DNA from 4 places in the Micromonospora sp. DT48 genome. Region 4 is predicted to be linked to each of the others. Evidence: riboswitches for the same ligand, from Rfam matches in the RefSeq annotation. Region 4 holds a riboswitch; each other region holds the start of a gene.
What was found. Region 4 has a riboswitch for cyclic di-AMP ahead of ACLQ2S_RS07835 (NlpC/P60 family protein). Riboswitches for the same ligand answer to the same signal wherever they lie in the genome.

Region 1: another riboswitch for cyclic di-AMP. It lies ahead of ACLQ2S_RS21315 (C39 family peptidase); the one in region 4 lies ahead of ACLQ2S_RS07835 (NlpC/P60 family protein).
Region 2: another riboswitch for cyclic di-AMP. It lies ahead of ACLQ2S_RS06025 (coiled-coil domain-containing protein); the one in region 4 lies ahead of ACLQ2S_RS07835 (NlpC/P60 family protein).
Region 3: another riboswitch for cyclic di-AMP. It lies ahead of ACLQ2S_RS15775 (coiled-coil domain-containing protein); the one in region 4 lies ahead of ACLQ2S_RS07835 (NlpC/P60 family protein).

What each region holds. Positions count from the first base shown of each region.
Region 1 is NZ_JBNCLE010000018.1:70,559-75,179, forward strand. It holds gene ACLQ2S_RS21300 (CDP-glycerol glycerophosphotransferase family protein) at 1-851, shown strand, start outside; gene ACLQ2S_RS21305 (DUF952 domain-containing protein) at 912-1,244, opposite strand; gene ACLQ2S_RS21310 (hypothetical protein) at 1,460-1,642, opposite strand; gene ACLQ2S_RS21315 (C39 family peptidase) at 2,066-2,947, opposite strand; cyclic di-AMP (ydaO/yuaA leader) riboswitch at 3,169-3,309, opposite strand; gene ACLQ2S_RS21320 (hypothetical protein) at 3,588-4,346, opposite strand; gene ACLQ2S_RS21325 (hypothetical protein) at 4,529-4,621, opposite strand, start outside.
Region 2 is NZ_JBNCLE010000006.1:18,868-23,488, reverse strand. It holds gene ACLQ2S_RS06035 (helix-turn-helix transcriptional regulator) at 1-211, opposite strand, end outside; gene ACLQ2S_RS06030 (carbonic anhydrase) at 409-1,110, shown strand; gene ACLQ2S_RS06025 (coiled-coil domain-containing protein) at 1,225-2,241, opposite strand; cyclic di-AMP (ydaO/yuaA leader) riboswitch at 2,246-2,376, opposite strand; gene ACLQ2S_RS06020 (YibE/F family protein) at 2,543-3,889, opposite strand; gene ACLQ2S_RS06015 (metal-sensitive transcriptional regulator) at 4,172-4,468, opposite strand; gene ACLQ2S_RS06010 (heavy-metal-associated domain-containing protein) at 4,580-4,621, shown strand, end outside.
Region 3 is NZ_JBNCLE010000011.1:234,474-239,094, reverse strand. It holds gene ACLQ2S_RS15785 (HelD family protein) at 1-215, shown strand, start outside; gene ACLQ2S_RS15780 (cation diffusion facilitator family transporter) at 306-1,223, shown strand; cyclic di-AMP (ydaO/yuaA leader) riboswitch at 1,374-1,505, shown strand; gene ACLQ2S_RS15775 (coiled-coil domain-containing protein) at 1,512-2,615, shown strand; gene ACLQ2S_RS15770 (STAS domain-containing protein) at 2,718-3,083, opposite strand; gene ACLQ2S_RS15765 (hypothetical protein) at 3,592-4,005, shown strand; gene ACLQ2S_RS15760 (BON domain-containing protein) at 4,259-4,621, shown strand, end outside.
Region 4 is NZ_JBNCLE010000006.1:390,794-395,414, reverse strand. It holds gene ACLQ2S_RS07845 ((Fe-S)-binding protein) at 1-820, shown strand, start outside; gene ACLQ2S_RS07840 (C40 family peptidase) at 1,074-2,084, shown strand; cyclic di-AMP (ydaO/yuaA leader) riboswitch at 2,279-2,413, shown strand; gene ACLQ2S_RS07835 (NlpC/P60 family protein) at 2,518-3,459, shown strand; gene dcd (dCTP deaminase) at 3,536-4,114, opposite strand; gene ACLQ2S_RS07825 (pyridoxamine 5'-phosphate oxidase family protein) at 4,192-4,621, shown strand, end outside.

The DNA of each region.
Region 1 (4,621 bases), on a different contig from region 4:
CCCACGTGCAGTTGCATCACGGCGACAGTGACAAGGCGCCCAGCGCCAACCCGGTCTCGGCGATCTTCGACCGGATCTTCGTCGCCGGTGAGGCGGCCATCGAGCGGTACGCCCGAGCCGGCATCCACATCCCCGCCGAGAAGTTCGTGGTGGTCGGCCGTCCCCAGGTCGAGGCGATCGAGGTGCACACCCGGCCGAAGTCGGGGCTGGCGAACCCGACGGTGCTCTACACCCCCACCTGGACCGGGCACAACGCCGACGCCGACTACTGCTCGCTGCCCGTGGCGGAGACGCTGCTGCGGCGCCTGCTGGACCGGGGAGCCACGGTCATCCTGCGCGCCCACCCCTACACGGCGCAGAACCCGGCCTCGGCCCGGCAACTGGCCCGGCTGCACGACCTGCTCGCCGCCGACCGGACCCGCACCGGCCGGGAGCACCTCTACGGCGCGGCGGCGAGCCGGCTCACCCTCACCGACTCGGTCAACCGCGCGGACGCGCTGGTCTCCGACGTCTCCGGGGTGGTCTCCGACTGGCTCTACTCCGGCAAGCCGTACGCGGTGACGAACATGGACGCCGACGGGGACCGGTTCGAGCAACGCTTCCCGCTGGCCGCCGCCGGCTACGTGCTACGCCGGGACATGACCAACCTGGACGACGTGCTGACCCGGCTGCTCGACACCGATCCGCTCGCCGAGGCCCGCTGGGCCACCCGCCGCCGTTACCTGGGTGACTTCCCCGCCGAGTCGTACGCCGAGGTGTTCCTGGCCGCCGCCCGACGCGAACTGGATCCGGCCTGGAACGCGCCGACACCACGCGCCGCAGCCGAGGCACCCCTGTCCCGGACCACCTGAGGTCGTCGGGTCGCACCGTCAGCGTGCGGTGGTCGGATCATGGGCGGACCGCGCGGGTACTCAACGGGGCACCTCGGCGTCCACCCGGGTGACACCGGCAACCGGATACACCCCGACGACTGCTGCGGCTGGTAGCGCCGCATAGACGTGCGGGAACGGACCGCCGTTCGGGGCGTCCTCCCACCGCAGCACATCCGCGAGCAGGGACGCGTCGAGCGCGGCGACGACGAGATGTGGCTGGTCGCCGAAGACCCGCGCCGCCGTGGCGGCCAGTTGGGTTCGCGACGAGCAGTGGATGAAACCACTGTCCCGGTCGAACGGTGAGCCGTCGAACCGGCCGGCGGCCTGGAACTCGGCCCACTCATCGGGCAGCAGGATCTTGTAGATCAGCATCTCGCCATGCTGCCAGAGGGCCCTCAGTCGAGGCGTACGGCGAGTTGGAGGGTGTTCAGGTAGTGCTTGCGTACGGTCCCGCCCGGACGGGCGGCGATCATCTCCCGGATCCCGTCGAACAGCGTCCGCCGCTGCCAGGGCGCGGCGGCGATGTGATTGGAGTACGTGGAGAGCAGGCTCAGGTACTCCTCGGCCGGGTAGTCACGACGCGTACCTCACCACAACCGGCAAGCACGCGGCGCGCCACGTTGGCCAGTTCCCGCCCCGGTCACCAGTCCGGCCGTCTCGGCCAGATCGGCGAACAACCGCTCCGGATAGCCGGGCCGGGCCCGCTCGTACAACTCCGCGGCCGTGTCGAAGGTCGTCGCCACCCCCGCGTACGGTTCCCGCTCCCCCATGGTCACCCCTCGCACGCGTGCCGACCGTCGATGTCACAGGTGATCGTCCCACCCAACGCCCACGCCCACGCCCACGCCCACGCCCACGCCCACGCCCACGCCCACGCCCACGCCCACGCCCACGCCCCAACGAGATCATGGACAGTTGCCGTTCGTGACGAACGGCAACTGTCCATGATCTGGGGCTTGCGGGCGCGGCGGGCGGACCGGACGCGGGACCGGCAGCGCGGCGGGCGGACCGGACGCGGGACCGGCAGCGCGGCGGGCGGACCGGACGCGGGACCGGCGGACCGGCGGCCCGGCGCTCCGGGTGGCCCGGCGGCCCGGCTACCCGGCGAACTCGGCGGCCGTGCGCCTGCCGCACCGACCGGAAAGCCCCCGACCTGTCGGCCGAGGGCTTTCCGGGGCTAGGGCCAGGCGCGGTCAGGCCGAGTAACCACGGGTGGCGGCCCAGTTGGCGAGGTCGATGGTGCTGAGCCAGTACGACGGGTACGAGGCGTCGGCCGAGTCGGCGATCTTCACCAGGCGACCGGAGTCCTTGTAGCCGACCACGGCGACGTAGTGGCCGCCGGGGAAGGAGTGCCAGCGGCCGTCGGTGTCGGTGGCGGTACCGGCGACGTTCACCACGACGCCCCGACCGTCGGTGACGGCGGCGACGACATCCGCCTGGAGCTGGTCCATCTGGGCCGGGGTGGCCGCACCGCCACGGATCATCGTGGTCTTGTACGGCTTGCCCTTGACGATGGCGTTGAGGACGCGGGTGGTGTCCTCGGCCGAGTTGGTGCCCGCGAACGTGGTGCCGAGCTGGCTGGCCAGGGCGTCCTGGGTGCGGGCGATACCGGCCGCGCTGAGCGCGTTGCGTACGGCGGCGGGGCCGCAGTAGTAGCCGTTGATCTGGGCCTGGTGGTCGTACGCGAGGATTTTGGTCGCCGGTGGCTTCGGCGCCGTCTTCTTGACGGTCAGGTCCGGATCCGGGGTGGCCGAGCGGGGTTTCGGCGACGGCGACGGGGAGGGCGCCGCGCTGGCCGGTGCGGCACTGCTGGGTGCCGCGCTGCTCGCTGCGGCGGGAGACGGCGCGGCCTCGGCCCGCTGCTCCCGGCTCGGCGCCACCGTGGCGTCATCGTGCGGGTCGGCGGCGGTCGCGGCCTGCGTGGGGGCGGGGGTGGTCCCGGTACCGGCCAGGGCAGCGCCGGTGCCGGTGGCCAGGACGAGTGCGACGGCAGAGCCGGCGACGATCTGGTACGGACGTTCGGTGACCAGCCGGCGGAGCCGACGGGAAAGGGTGTGCTTCACGGATTCCTCCACGGGCTGAGGGGAGAACGGCACACCGGCTCTGGCGGCCGGGTCGGCGTGGGCACGCCGACGGCCGCCCGGGGTGAGCGGGACAGGCCGTTCAGGGGTACGCCCGGAAACCGGGCGGCGGCGACCGGAGGTCAGCTCGCAGTGATCGGGCTGGCGAGCGCGGGCACCGCGGTGCCGTGGAGGCGGGAGAACAGGGGGATCACATTAAACCGCACGAGGGTTGGAACTCCTTCCATCACCGCCTACCGGGTTAGCTGACGGATTCGGGCGGGAAGACGCCCTACCGCGGGCCGAGGCTCGCGGATTCACCCCAGTGGTGCAGTGGGTCCCCGGTTCGTGAGTTCACGATTGAGCGGGTCGGTACGGCGTCGCCACCTGCGATCGGTTACCGCACCGGACGCGCTGACACTACTGGTCGCACGACTCGCAGCCAACCGGGCCTGACCTGCTTAAACATGATCCAGTGGAGCAATTTCCGGGTATCGGGGAACTGGCGTCGCTCAATAGGACCGACAGCATTTCCGGTACCTTCCGGCGGGAACCGGACGGGTCGTCAACAATGCCGACAGGTTTTGTTGCAGCAATCGACTCGACTACGAAGAGTGACCGATTTTTCGGCATCTGTGAGTCAGCTCACGAAATTTCAGCTCAGCCGCGCCGGCCGCCAGCGCACCATCGGCCCGGGGCGCCGGACGACGACCCGCTCGGGGACGGTCAGCCGGTTCGGCCGGAGGCGCTCGGCTGCCGCGTACGCCTCGGCGGACAACGTCCGGGCCGCCTCGGTGGCCAGTTCCGCCGCCCGCCACAGGTCACGCTCCCGTTGGGCGGCCGACCGGTAGGCGGCCAGGCGGTTGTCGCGTACCACCCGGGCCAGGATCACCTCCTGCTCGGCGGGGTGACGTCGGGGATCCCAACCGGCGCGGGCGGCCAGCACGTCGCTGAGTTGCCGGGCGGTCAGGTCGCCGCGCCAGTGGGCCGCCATCGCGGCACGGCGTAGCCAGCGCTCGCGGGCCGCGTACTCGGCGGGGGTTCGGGGGGTACGCGGGGTCGGCAGTCCGGTGACAGCGGCCAGTCGACGGGCCGCGGCCTCCGCCTCGTCGTACGCGGCCCAGGCCCGGTCCAGTTCCGTCTGGGCGATCCGCCACGCGGCACGTCGCCGGTCGGCGTTCTGCGCCGCGCCGGCTGCCGCCACGGCCACCTCCCCGGCATACCGGCGCAGGTCGGCCTCCTCGATAGCGGCGCGGGTCGCGTCCTGGTCGTCGGGTTGCTCCACCGGCCCGGTCGGCTCGGGGCGCGCGACCAGCACGGTGAGTACGCCCAGTGCGATCACCAGCAGGACCGACCAGATGGCGGCGGCGCGTGGCACCTCAATCAGGAACTGGTACAGAACGGTCTTCTCCATGTCAGCACCTCGGGGAGATCGGTACGACGCCGGTGGCCGTACCGGCAGCGGATCGTGATGGTGAGCCTCGACGCCGACGTGGGCGGCACGGGCTGGTGGGCTCGGCGCGGGCGCGGGCACCCTGCTGTCGGCGAGGGTTCGCGGTGCGGCGCCGGGCGGACGCGACGGGTAGGTCGCGCGGGTCAGGCGTGCGGTGGAGCGCGGGCGACCCGCACGTCAACGGCGCGGGTGATCGGCTCCGGGGTGACGGGGGCGGCGACGCCACCGAGCGCCGC
Region 2 (4,621 bases), 370 kb from region 4:
GGCCGACCCGGGTGCGGCGCAGATAGCCGCCGGCCTCAAGGTCGGCGACGATCGCCTGGGCGGCGCGCTCGGTAACGCCGACCTCGGTGGCGACGTCCCGCAGCCGGGCGGTGGGGTTGCGGGCGATGGCGAGCAGGACATGCGCGTGGTTTGTGAGGAAGGTCCAGTTTCGCGCTGTTTCTCGGCCGTCAGTGCTCACCATGCTCGCCATCGTATGACCTGCCATTCGCGTTTTCTGTCGTGCTGGTGGTGGCACCCGGTCGGTGCGCAAGGGTTACCCGAATGCATGAAATCCATATCACGTATAGCTTGACGCACGTTCTCCCCGCGTGTGACGGTGAGAGCAGCCCGTGACCAGCGTCGGCCCGGGATGACCAGGCATTCCTCCCAGTGAAGAGGTGCAGCCGAATGAGTCGACCCGGAACACTCGGCCCACAGCCCGGACCGGAACGCGAGTTCCTCACCGCAGATCTTCCCGGCGCCCCGCAGCAGGCCCTCGCCGAACTGCTCGCCGGCAACCGACGGTTCGTCACCGACACGCTGTGGCACCCGAACCAGAACGCCGGGCGGCGGGCCGCCGTCGCGGACGAACAGCACCCCTTCGCGGTGATCGTCGGCTGCTCCGACTCCCGCCTCGCCGCCGAGATCATCTTCGATCGCGGACTGGGTGACCTATTCGTGGTCCGCACCGCCGGGCACACCGTCGGGCCGGAGGTGCTGGGCAGCGTGGAGTACGCCGTGCTGGTGCTGCGTACGCCGCTGGTGGTGGTGCTCGGGCACGACTCGTGCGGTGCCGTCCGGGCGGCCTGTGACGCGCTGACCACCGCCACCGCGCCCCCGGGTCACCTGGGTGCCGTGGTCGACGCGGTGGTGCCGAGCCTGCACCGGGCACGGGAGGTCGGGGTGCGCGACCTGGACGGGATCGTGGACATCCACATCGCGCGGACCGTCGAGACGATGCTGGCCTCCTCGGAGACCCTCGCGGCGGAGGTGGGCGCCGGGCGGTGCGCGGTGGTCGGGATGTCGTACCGGCTGGCCGCCGGTGAGGTGCGGACGGTGGCCGCGGAACCGGCCGAGCTGGCCGAGGCGGCGGTGGCAGCCGTTCCCTGACCGCGACCGCCGGGGCCGCCGCGTGACACCGCCGGCGGACCCGTTGACCCTGATGCCTGACGACGAGGGCCGTTCCGCCAGCGGAACGGCCCTCGTCGCGTCGAGATCGAGCGGTCAGAGCAGTGACACGTGTACGTGGTCGGTGTGGTTGGACGGGCCGCTGTAGGAACTCCAACGCTCCGTCGCCGCGAACCAGATCTGCCGGTTCCAGATCACGTAGTAGACGCCCAGCCGGTCGGCGTTGCGGACCAGGAAGGCCGCCAGGTTGTTGCCGTAGATCCGGGTGTCGTTGTTGTGCCACGGCCGGAAGCCGCTGTTCTGCAGGGACCAGTCACAGGCTCGGCCCTTGGGGTGCTCGAACTTGTCCCCCGGGCGGTAGCAGCCGACGAACCTGTTGAATCCGGCCCGCTTGACCTCCTTGTACATGTGCAGCGTCCGAGGCGTGATGCAACCCGACGTGGTGGGGTCCTTCTGGCTGCACGACTCGGGCTTCCAGCTGCCGTCCGCGGCCCGGTTCGGGGCGACCCGGGCCACCGGGGAGGTGGCGTCCACCAGCCCGCCGGTCAGGCCGACACCGCCGACCAGCCGGAGCGACTTCTCCGCCTCGCTCTTCTTGCGCGCCATGTCGTTGGTCAGCTTCTTCTGCTCGCGCACCTCGGCGTCGAGCGCGAGCTTGGCCTGCTCGGCACGGAGCTTGATCGCGTTGACCTCGCCCAGCTTCTTGTCGTTGAAGAGGTTCAACTCGTCCAGCGCCGAGGCCCGGTGGATGAACGAGTCCGGTGCGGTGCTCTGCAACAGCATGGCGATCGCGCCGACCCGGCCGGTGCGGTACGACTGAGTGGCGATCTTGGCGACCTGCGGGGCGAGCGCGTCCAGGTCGGCCTGCGCCGAGCGGACCTCGACCGCCAACTTGAGCTGGCGCTTCTTGGATTTCTCCAGCTTCGCCTTGGCCTTGGAGTAGTCCCGGGTGGTCGCCTCGATCAGGTCGTTGAGCATCGGCGGATCGTCGTCGTGCTCCGCCGGTTTGGGGTCGTTCGGCGCGGCCGTCGCCGGCATCGGACCGGCGAACACGGCGAACGCGGCGAGCACGGCCACCACGGGTGTCAACCAGCGGCGTAGGGGTGCCGTCACTGTTTTCCCTTCCATCGACCGCCGACCGGGTTAGCTGACGGGTTCGGGACGGAAGTGGCCCCTACCGCTCTCGCGGATTCACCCCACGTACCTGGGTCCCCGGCTCGCCTGACGGCGATTGGGCGGTGGTACCGCAGGCGCCGGTGCGCGCCTTCGGCGGTGACCGGCAGTGAGGTTACCCGACCGTCCGACTGTGCTTCTACGTCCCTAACCCGACGAGATGCGTCATTTCGTAATCGCGTTGAGTGACCAGCGACACGGTTTCGAGCCCTACGGGTCGGGACGGTCACGTTGAGGAGTGTCACCATTTGGTGTCCGTGCTCCTGTCCGGGTCGGGCCACCCCGAGGGGGTGGCGGGGGACGTGTTTCGCGTGGGTGGGGTGCTGAGGGCGTGTAGCGCTTCGGCCCGGTCCGGCGCGGGTCGGGGAACCACGGGGGTGGGCTTGTCGGAGTCGGTGTCGGCCGCACCGCGCCCGGCGGTGCTGACCAGCACGGCCAGCGCGGTGGTCAGCGGCACCGCGGCGATCAGGCCGAGGGTGGCCACCACGCTGCGGACGATCTCCGTGGTGAGGAACTCGCTGGTCACGATCTGACCCAGCGCGCGGGAGTCGGCGGTCAACAGCAGCAGGAGCGGCAGCGAGGCGCCCGCGTACGCCAGCACGATGGTGTTGACCACCGAGGCGATGTGCGCGCGCCCGACCCGGGTGGCCGAGCGGTACAGCTCCCGGCGGGTGTAGTTCGGGTTGGCGTGGCGCAGCTCGGTGACCGCGGCGGCCTGGGTGACCGTGACGTCGTCGAGCACCCCCAGCGAGCCGATGATGATGCCGGCCAGCAGCAGGCCGTGCAGGTCGACGTCGGCGCGGAACATGGACAGGGTGGTGGCGTCCTCGCTACCGAACCCGGTCAGGTGGGTGGCCCCGGTCGCGGCCAGCCCGAGCAGCCCGGTGAGCACCAGACTGGCGAGCGTGCCGAGCACGGCCACCGAGGTCTGGGCGGATATGCCGTGGGTCAGGTACAGCACCACGAACATGATCAACGAGGCGCCGACGATGGCGACCACGAGCGGCGGACTACCGGCGCTGATCCCGGGCAGCACGAAGGTCAACAGGATGGCGAAGCTGGCGGCGAGACCACCCAGCGCCGCCAGCCCGCGCAGCCGCCCGAAGGCGACGATGGCGGCGGCGAAGAGGACGGCCAGCCACACCAGCGGCTTTCCGCGTTGGTGCTCGGCGATGTTGTAGTTGCTGACCGAGGGATCCTCCGGATCGCTCAGCGAGACCAGGATGATGTCGTCGTCGACGTCGATCCGGGGCGCTCCGGGTCCGGTCGGGATGGGCGTCTGCACCTCCTGGCCGGCGTCCGGGCCGGTCTGCACCCGTACGGTGACCGTGCCGCAGGGCCCTGCCGCGGTGGTCGGCGTGCCCTCGGGCACCGCCGGGTTGGGCGGGCAGGGCTCGGTGACCACCCGGGTGACCGTGCCGTGGTAGCGGGGGGTGTCGTCGGCGGCCTCGGGGCGGGGTGCGTCCCGGGGCCAGAGCACGAGGGCGGCGACCAGGGTGGCCAGGAAGAGGGGGACCACCGTCACGACGAGTATCCGCCGCACCCCGGGCGGGGTGGGCGGCGCGGAACGGGTGTGGTCGGCGCCCATTCATTGTCTCCCAACGATTCAGGGCTGAGTACGTGTCGATGGGCGAGACGGTTCAGTGCCGCCCGACGACAGATTCCGTAGGGCAGCCGGGATGGCCTGAACGTGGCTGGGTGGCTGCGTACCGTGAGGTGCCGGTGGAGTCGTGGCAGCCGTGCGGGCGTACGCCCGACAGCGACCTCGGGCCGCGAGGCGCGGATTTCGGCTGGCCATCGTGTGCGAATGGTAACCAGCCCGGTATTCCGACGCAGGTCGCGAGGGGTGCGTCGGTGAGTCGGGTCGGGGTCAGCCGCGCTTCATCAGGCGGCCCACGGCGGCCATCATCTCGGTCGCCATCTCGTCGGCACGCCCCTCGGCGGCGCCCTCGTGCATGCAGTGCCGGGCGTGCCCGTCGAGCAGGCCGAGGGCGACCTTGTCCAGGGCGGCCTGGATGGCGGAGATCTGGGTCAGCACGTCGATGCAGTAGCGGTCCTCGTCGACCATCTTCTCGATGCCGCGCACCTGGCCCTCCACCCGACGCAGCCGGGCGAGGAGCTGGTCCTTGCTGGCGGTGTAGCCACGGATCGGCGCAGGTGTGCTCATGGCGGCAAGGATAACCTACCCCTGGGGGGTATGGTACGGTCGATCCGCTGTATACCCCCTACGGGTATCAGGGTGGGCGTTCGCCTGCCCGAGAAGGTGGAGGAGAGTTCCATGGTCAGCACGACGTACCAGGTGCAGGGCATGACCTGCGGG
Region 3 (4,621 bases), on a different contig from region 4:
CCCGGCGGGATCAGGTCGCGGCCTGGCTGGGCGCGCTCGGCGGGGAGCGGTTGCAGGTGGTGACCAGCCTGGAGGCCAAGGGCATGGAGTACGACGGGGTGGTGCTGGTCGCGCCGAGTGAGATCCGGGCGGAGCCGGGCTCCGGTGTCCGGACGCTCTACGTCGCGCTGTCCCGGGCCACCCAGCGGCTGACCACCGTCGACCCGACCGGGTGAGACCACGCGTCGAACCCACCCGACGATTGCACACATAGCGATGTTGGCATAGATCTGCCCGCCGCCCGACGGACGGCGCAAGGTGTCTGGGTGGGCACCGGCCATGACCACCACCACGCTGCGGTGTCGAACGCCGCACACCGCCACTCTGGCCGACTGTGGGCAGCGTTTGCCCTACTCAGCACGCTGATGGTGATCGAGGCCGGCACCGCACTGCGAACCGGTTCGCTGGCCCTGCTCTCCGACGCCGGGCACATGTTCACCGACGTGCTGGGCATCGGAATGGCCCTCGCGGCCGTCGCCGCCACACGCCGGGCCAACACCGATCCGCAACGCACCTTCGGGCTGTACCGGCTGGAGGTGCTCGCGGCCCTGGCCAACGCCGTGCTGCTCTCCGGCGTCGCGGTGTACGTGGTGATCGAGGCGGCCCGCCGGTTCGGCGATCCCCCCGAGGTGCTCACCGGCCCGGTACTGGTGGTGGCGACCCTCGGCCTGCTCGCCAACGTCGCCGCCTTCGCCCTCCTGCGCCCGGGGGCACGGGAGAGCATCAACCTGCGCGGGGCCTACCTGGAGGTGCTGGGCGATCTGCTCGGCTCCCTGGGCGTGATCGCGTCCGCCCTGCTGATCGCCGCGACCGACTGGTGGTGGGCCGATCCGCTGGTGGCGGTCGCGATCGCCGGGTTCATCCTGCCCCGGACGTGGCGGCTGGGACGGGCGGCGGTGCGCATCCTGGTCCAGGCCGCACCGGAGCACCTTCAGGTCACCGCGGTACACGACCGGCTGGCCGCGGTGCCCGGGGTGGCCGGGGTGCACGACCTGCACGTCTGGACGCTGACCTCCGGCATGGAGGTCGCCTCGGCACATTTGACCATCACGCCGGGCACCGACGTCGGGGCCGTGCTCGCGGCGGCTCGCGCGGCACTGCACGAGGACTTCCAGATCGAGCACGCGACCCTCCAGATCGAGCCGCGCTCGGATCCTGGAGACTGCGGTGCCGCCCGCTGGTGACGAGCGCATTCCCGAAAAGGGATTATTGTCCGTTTTTGTCTGTTCTACTAGTCAACAACTGAACACCAGGAGTAACAGCAGCTGCACCGGTCACAGAGGCACCGGTAGGCTCGGACCCGGCCTCCGCCAGGCGGCGCCCACCGGCGCCGGCGGCGGCCGCCGCCTAATCGCCCACCAGGGCGAACCGGGGAACCATGTTCCTGGGGTGTATCCGCGTCAGCGGTAGGGATCTTCCGTCCCGAACCCGTCAGCTAACCCGGTCGGCGGCTGACGGAAGGACATGTGCACATGCCAGCAGTGGCAACGGTAAGACCGGCCGCCCGTACGGCGGCCCTGATCGCCGCCGCGCTCGCCGTCACCCTCGGCGTGGCGCTGGCCCCCTTCGCCCCAGCCACCGCGGCCCCGCAGCCAGTGCGGGCGGCGGCACCGGGTGACGTGGACGACGAGGGTGGCACCCCGGCGCTGCGGGCCCAGTTGGAGGCCGCCAGCAAGGGCTACCTCGACGCCAAGACCGCGCTCGACCGGTCGGTCAAGCGCCAGAAGCAACTCGCCGAGCAGCTCAAGACGACCGAGGTCCAGGTCGCCGAGCGGGGCACCAAGGTCGCCGAGATCGCCGCGCAGGCGTACCGCACCGGGCGACTGGGAGCCGCGTCGGCACTGCTCAACAGCGGGTCGCCGGCCGGCTTCATGGATCGGGCGGCGGCGCTGGACGCGGTGGCCGCCAACTCCGACCGCGCGCTGCGTGAACTCCAGAACGCCCGGGACGAGGTCAGCGCCACCAAGCGGGCCCTGGACGCGGAGATCCAGGAGCAACGCAAGCAGGTGGCCGTGATGGCCAAGCGCAAGGAGCAGGCCGAGCGGGCGCTGACCGTGGCCATCGAACGCGACAAGGCCGCCGAGCGGGCCGAGGCCGCCGAACGGGCCGCCCGCTCACCCTCACGCAGCGGCGGGTCGAGCCCCACCGCCAAGCCCGCTCCACGCAACTCCGACGGGTCGTGGCCGGCCGAGTCGTGCAGCGTCAACGACCCCACCCCGGCCAACGGCTGCATCACCCCGCGCACCCTGCACGCGCTGAAGCAGGCCAAGGCGGCCGGCTTCACCCGGTACGTCTCCTGCTACCGCTCCGGCGGCTCCGGCGAGCACCCGAAGGGCCGGGCCTGTGACTTCGCGGCCCAGAAGAACGGCTTCGGCGGGGTCGCGACCGGCGGCGACCGGACCTACGGCAACAACCTGGCGGCGTACTTCGTGAACAACGCCGACCGGCTCGCCGTGCTCTACGTGATCTGGTACAAGCAGATCTGGCTGCCCAGCAGCGGCTGGAAGTCGTACAGCGGCGGTCGGGGTGACCCGTCCAGCGACCACACCAACCACGTCCACCTGTCGGTGTACTGAGTTCCTCGCCGACGGCTACGCCTCGGTGACCGCCTGGCGGTCACCGAGGCGTTCGACGTTTCGCTGACCGCCTCGACGCGGCCTGACCGGGCCGACGGGTCGTCAGGCCCCGGGTAGCACCTCGGGGGCCGTGGCGGCTCCGGCGTAGTAGGGCTCGGGCGCGCCGAAGAGGCCGAGCAGGCCGGTCACCCAGAGCTGCCGGTGCACGAACCGGCTCGGCTCGGTGACGACCAGCTTCACCCCGCTGACCTCGGCGGTCTGGAAGCCGGCGACCATGGCGCTGATGCCCACGGAGTCGATGAAGGTGACCAGCCGCATGTTGAGCTCGATCCGGGCTGGACGTCCCTTGGCCAGCACCTCGGCGATGGCCTCTTTAACCTCGTACGCGGTGTCGACGTCGATCTCGCCCCGAGGGGCGATCTCGATGACACCACCGGGCCGAACCGTCTGCAGGATCGACAGGCTCACGCGAGCACCTCCACTCGCCCGACGACGGGCGCCTCATCAGTACGCGGGCCGCGACCGACAGTATTCCTTCGACGGCCTCGGTCGCCACCCCTCGGGATGAGCAATTCACGGATGAGGGCACGTCAAATCGCCCATATCCGAACTTTATTGACCTTTCCTCGGCGTTCGACACCGCCGACGCCGTCGAACCAGGGTAGCGGGGAGTGGCCACCCCCGCCGCATCCCGGAGTTTCCGGCGTGGCCCCACGGACCCAACCTGACCTGCGCGCGAAGAGTGATGGTCGCCGTTGCGTGCGTACCATCACGTGTGACCCCCATGACGTGGCGGACGACTCATGTCCGCACGACCGGGGCCGGACCGCCCGAGAAGTGCCGATCGCGGCGTGAGTCGGTGGTTTGCGGCCACGGCGGGGCGGGCACAGCCTCGAATGCGAACCGCCGCCGGGCCGGACGACGCCCGACGGCTGACGCGTGCACCGGGGCCGGCATCGTCGATGGAGGGAACAACATGTTCGGGACTCATCTGCTGGAGCGCCGCAGCAAGCCGGAGCGGATCGCCGACCAGGCGTGGCACCACCTCGTCTCGGCGGTGAACAACGCCGGTGACAGCATCCGCGACACCGCCCGCACCGCCCGGCACAACTCCGCCGGTTTCGCGGGCGACGCCGGTGACCTGGTCGAGTCGGCCGCCGAGGAGGCGCGCCACCGCGCCAGCCGCGCCTTCGACGCACTCGCCGGACGCCGACCGGCGCTGCCCTGGACGCTGCTGATCGGCGCCGCCCTGGTCGGTGCCGCGGTCGGCTGGGCGGCCGGTACCGCCGCACGCGCCGCCGGAGGCCGTGACCGTGCCCTGGAGGACATCGAGTTCGTCGACGTGGACCGGCCCGACTCCCCCGCCGACCCGACCAGCCCCGCCAACTGACGCTCCCCGGCGAGTCCTCGTCCGATCCGGATGAGGCCGATTCACCCGGACGGTAACCAGGCTCGGTCACGGCGGACCTGGTCGCCGACGCGCGCCCGCGCCACGCCGGCCGGGCGAAGCCCGACGCGGACGGCCCAAGCCGGCACGCAGACGATGCCCGACGCAACGACGCCGTGCCGGTGCGGGCCATACCGTGCCGGTGCGGGCGTGCGGACGCACCGGTCGCGCCACCCTGGCGAGAAGGGAGCGACCGATGGCCAGCATTTCGACGATCAACCGCACCGACGAGGACATCCGGTCCGCGGTGCTCGACGAACTCGACTGGGAACCCCGGGTCGGACCGCACGAGATCGGGGTCATCGTCACCGAGGGCGTGGTGACGCTGACCGGGCGGGTGGACAGCTACGCCAAGAAGTGGGCGGCTGAGCGCGCCGCGCACCGGGTCACGCAGGTCCGGGCGGTGGCCAACGACATCGCGGTACGCCTGGTCACGGGTGCCGAACACACCGACCCGGAGATCGCCGCCGCGGTCCAGCACGCGCTCCAGTGGCAGGCGTTCGTGCCGGTCGAGGCGCTCGACGTGACGGTCTCCCAGGGGTGGGTCACCCTGCACGGC
Region 4 (4,621 bases):
CGAGGTTCCCCGGGTCGGTGAGGTCTCCGACTTCGAGTACCTCTTCTGGGTGGGCTGCGCCGGAGCGTTCGAGGACCGGGCGAAGAAGACCACCCGGGCCGTCGCGACCCTGCTCAACGAGGCCGGTGTCTCCTTCGCCATCCTCGGCGAGGGCGAGACCTGCTCCGGCGACCCGGCCCGGCGGATCGGCAACGAGTTCGTCTTCCAGATGCTGGCCCAGCAGAACGTCGAGACCTTGAACGAGGCGTTCGAGGGCCGGGAGAAGGCCAAGCGCAAGATCGTCGCGACCTGCCCGCACTGCTTCAACACCCTGGGCAACGAGTACGGACAGCTGGGTGGTGAGTTCGAGGTGGTGCACCACACCCAGTTGCTGGCCCACCTGGTCGCCACCGGCAAGCTCACTCCGGTCCAGCCGGTCGACGGTGGGGTGACCTACCACGACCCCTGTTACCTCGGGCGACACAATCGGGTCTTCACCCCGCCACGCGAGGTGCTCGGCAGCGCTATCGAGGGTGAGCTGACCGAGATGCCACGTAACAGCGAACGGTCCTTCTGCTGCGGTGCCGGTGGTGCCCGCATGTGGATGGAGGAGCGAATCGGGAAGCGGATCAACGTGGATCGGGTCGAGGAGGCCATGTCCACCGGTGCGAAGACGGTCGCCGTCGGCTGCCCGTTCTGCTCGACCATGCTCACCGACGGGGTGAACGGCAAGGGCGCCGGTGAGCAGGTCGAGGTCATCGACGTGGCTACCGTGCTGCTTCGGTCGGTCAAGCCCGACCAGGCGGCAGGCGCTGCGGAGAGCGCGCCCGTGGCTGGCTGACCAGCGCGTACGCATCGGGTCGGGCGGCACCTTCAACGGTGCCGTCCGGCCCGGTTTTGTATTGGCATGCATAACTGTCACGAATTGGTCGACACCCTTAGTGTGCGTACCGTCGCACAAAGGTGAATGAGCCGATGGTCGCCTTGATTTACCCGCCGGGCCTTCCCTAATGTTGGGCACCGACCGCCGTGGGTCGCCTGTTCCCGTCTCTACCGCTCGCGGGACGCCCGGGTGGTCGGTTGCAAAGGAGACGCTGCCGGTGGCAACCATGCCCCTCCATCGTCACGCGCCGGGACGAACCCGTCCGGGCGCGCTGCGCCGGGCCGCGCGTGGGCTGGTGGTCCTCGTCGCCGCCGCCGCGGTCGGTGCCGGCCTACTCGCCGCCCCCGCGTACGCCGCTCCCTCGGTCGAGGAGATCGAGGCACAGATCGACAAGCAGTGGCAGAAGCTCGAACCCACCATCGAGCAGTACAACAAGGTGCGCTCCCAGCTGCGGGTCAATCGGCAGAAGTCGAAGAGCCTGGAGAAGAAGATCCAGCCGCTGGCCCTCGAAACCGAGCTGGCGATGAACCGGGTGGCCGACCTCGCCTCCCGCTACTACATCACCGGGCCGTCGCAGGAGATCGGCGTCGTGCTGCTCAACGCGAAGCCCGACGAACTCGGTGAGCAGATGGCCCTCCTCAACCGGCTCGCCGCGCAGGAGCGCCGCGAACTTGAGGGCGTCATGAAGATCCGCAAGAAGTACGACGCCCAGAAGGCCAAGCTCGACGCGCTGATCGCCGACCAGGAGGCGAAGGAAAAGCAGCTGGCGGCGAAGAAGAAGCAGATCGACGCCGAGATCAAGCGGCTGGAGAAGTCGCTGCCGGTGACCGTGGTCAAGACGACCAACTGCCCGACCGTCAAGGACGTGGTCAGCGCCGCCGCGCGGACGGCCATCCAGACCGCCTGTGCACAGGTGGGCAAGCCGTACGTGTGGGGTGCCACCGGGCCGAACTCGTTCGACTGCTCCGGGCTCACCCAGTACGCGTACAAGGCCGCCGGTATCTACCTCACCCACTTCACCGGTGCCCAGTGGAACGAGGGCAAGGCCGTTTCCCGGTCCGAGGCACGCCCCGGCGACCTGGTCTTCTTCCGCAGCGATGTCAGCCACGTCGGGCTCTACCTGGGCAACAACCAGATGGTGCACGCGCCACGGGCTGGCAAGCCGGTCAACGTCTCGCCCATCACCACCATGCCGATCGCCGGATTCCGTCGACCCGGCTGAGGCGCCACCGCCGCGCTGGTTGAGCGGTCGCACAGGAACTCCCGAGGGCCCCCGGTCAAGTCGACGGGGGCCCTCGTCATTGTCGGATGTCAGCACCCACAGTGACGGTGCGGTTGTGTTGCGTATCGATGGCGATCGTCCCTACGCTGGGCAATCGTCGGCCGCTGGCAGATCCGCCCAGCCCGGGTGGTAACGGTCTGACACCGCCGAGTCGCTCGTGAGCGAGCCGGGGACCCAGGTGCCCGGGGTGAATCCGTGAGGGTCACGGTAGGGCGTCCCTTCCCGCCCGAACCCGTCAGCTAACCCGGTAGGCGGTACGGAGGAAGGAGCACGGAGCCCGGTGGCACACCATGCCCCTCGGCGACCGTCACCGCAGCCGGGCATTCCCGGCCGAGCGACGGCTGCGCCGCGTTTCCGCTGGTACCGCTACACATTGGCCGCCCTGACCACGACCGCCGTGCTGCTGAGCGGCGGGGTCGCGGTGGCGTGGGCCGACCCGAGGGTCGCCGACATCGAGAGCCGGATCGACAAGGACTGGAACCGGCTCGAAGCCGTCATCGAACAGCACAACGCCACCCGGCAGGACCTGGCCGGCAGGCGGCGGGAGGCGGAGGCCCTGGACGCCCGGATCATGCCCCTGCAACGCCAGGTGGACGAGGCCCTGGACCGGGTCGGCAAGCTCGCCGCCGGGGCGTACAAGGGAGACCAGGTACGGGCGGTCAACATGCTGCTCGGGGCCCGGTCACCAGGTGAGGTCGTCGAGCACATCGGCCTGCTCGACCGCTACGCCCGCTTCCAGCAGGAGGACATCCGGCACGCGAGTGACCTGCGCGACGAACTCGCCGCCGCCAAGGCCAGGTTGGACAGCACCATCGACCAGCTCACCCGCACCGAGGCCGAGCTGGCGCGTAAGCGGCACCAGATCGACGCCGAGATCGACCGGTTGCAGCGGCTCCGGCTGCGGGCGTACGGCAAGGGAGGCGGTGGGCCATTGCGACCCGCCCCCTGCCCGGCCAGGTATCCCGGCGGGGCGGCCGGCGAGGCGGTCACCTTCGCCTGCGCACAGATCGGCAAGCCGTACTCGTGGGGTGCCGAGGGCCCGCACGCGTACGACTGTTCCGGGCTGACGTTGGCCGCGTGGTCACGGGCCGGGGTCTCGCTGCCGCACAACGCCGCGCGGCAGCGTCGGGTCACCGCGTCGGTCAGCCGCGCCGAGCTGCGCCCCGGCGATCTCGTCTTCTACTACCGCGACCTGCACCACGTGGGCATGTACGTCGGCGGTGGCTGGGTGGTGCACGCCTCCCGGGCGGGTCAGCCGGTCAAGATGAAGCGGCTGGACAGCAGCCCGGTGCACAGCTTCGGTAGACCCGGTTAGCCGCTCGCCCACCGACTTCGGTGACCCGGCTGGGCTCGTACCGCCCGAATGTGGACCTGGCCTGCCCGCGCGAGCGTCAGCGGGTGGGCCAGGTGCGCCAGCTCTGCCAGGCGCGGCTCGGCGTCGGCCCGCGCTGACCCTGGTAGCGGGAGCCGTAGACGGCCGATCCGTACGGGTGCTCGGCCGGTGAGGAGAGCCGGAAGATGCAGAGCTGGCCGATCTTCATGCCCGGCCACAGGGTGATCGGCAGGTTGGCCACATTGGACAGCTCAAGGGTGACGTGACCGGAGAAGCCTGGGTCGATGAAGCCGGCGGTGGAGTGGGTGAGCAGGCCGAGTCGGCCCAGGCTGGACTTGCCTTCGAGGCGGCCGGCGAGCTGGTCGCCCAGGGAGATGACCTCCAGCGTGGAGGCGAGCACGAACTCACCCGGGTGCAGCACGAAGGCCTGGCCGTCGGGCACCTCGACGGGAGAGGTGAGGTCGTCCTGCCGGGTCGCCGGGTCGATGTGGGTGTAGAGGTGGTTGTTGAAGACCCGGAACAGCTTGTCCAGGCGTACGTCGATGCTGGAGGGCTGCACCAGAGTGGGCTCGAACGGTTCGAGGGCCAGGGTGCCCGCCTTGATCTCGGAGACCAGGTCGCGGTCGGAGAGCAGCATCGCCACACCATAGCTGTCCGTATGCGATCGGCGTGTTCGACTACCCGCTTCGAACGTGTGTTCGATAGGATGTCCCCATGGCTTCCTGGTCCGAATTCGCCGCTGACGAGCCTCGACTCGCCGACGGGATCCGCCTTCTCATGCAGCAGTACGGCCCTGGCTTCGGCTATCTGGCCACGGTCCGCGCCGACGGCGGGCCCCGGGTGCACCCGGTCTCCCCGGTGATCACCGACGACGGTCTCTACTGCTTCGTGATCGACTCACCGAAGCGACGCGACCTGGAACGCGACGGCCGTTACGCACTGCACTCGTTCCCGCCGGAGGAGAGCGACGACGAGGCGTACGTCGCTGGTCGGGCCCGACCCGTTACCGACGACGCCACCGTCGCCCGGCTGGCGCTCGCCTCGCGGGCCGCCCCGCACGCCGACTGGCGTCTCTTCGAGTTCACGGTCGACGTGGCGATGCTGGCCCGTCGTGAGCAGTCGGTGGGTGGGACGAGCGGCCTGG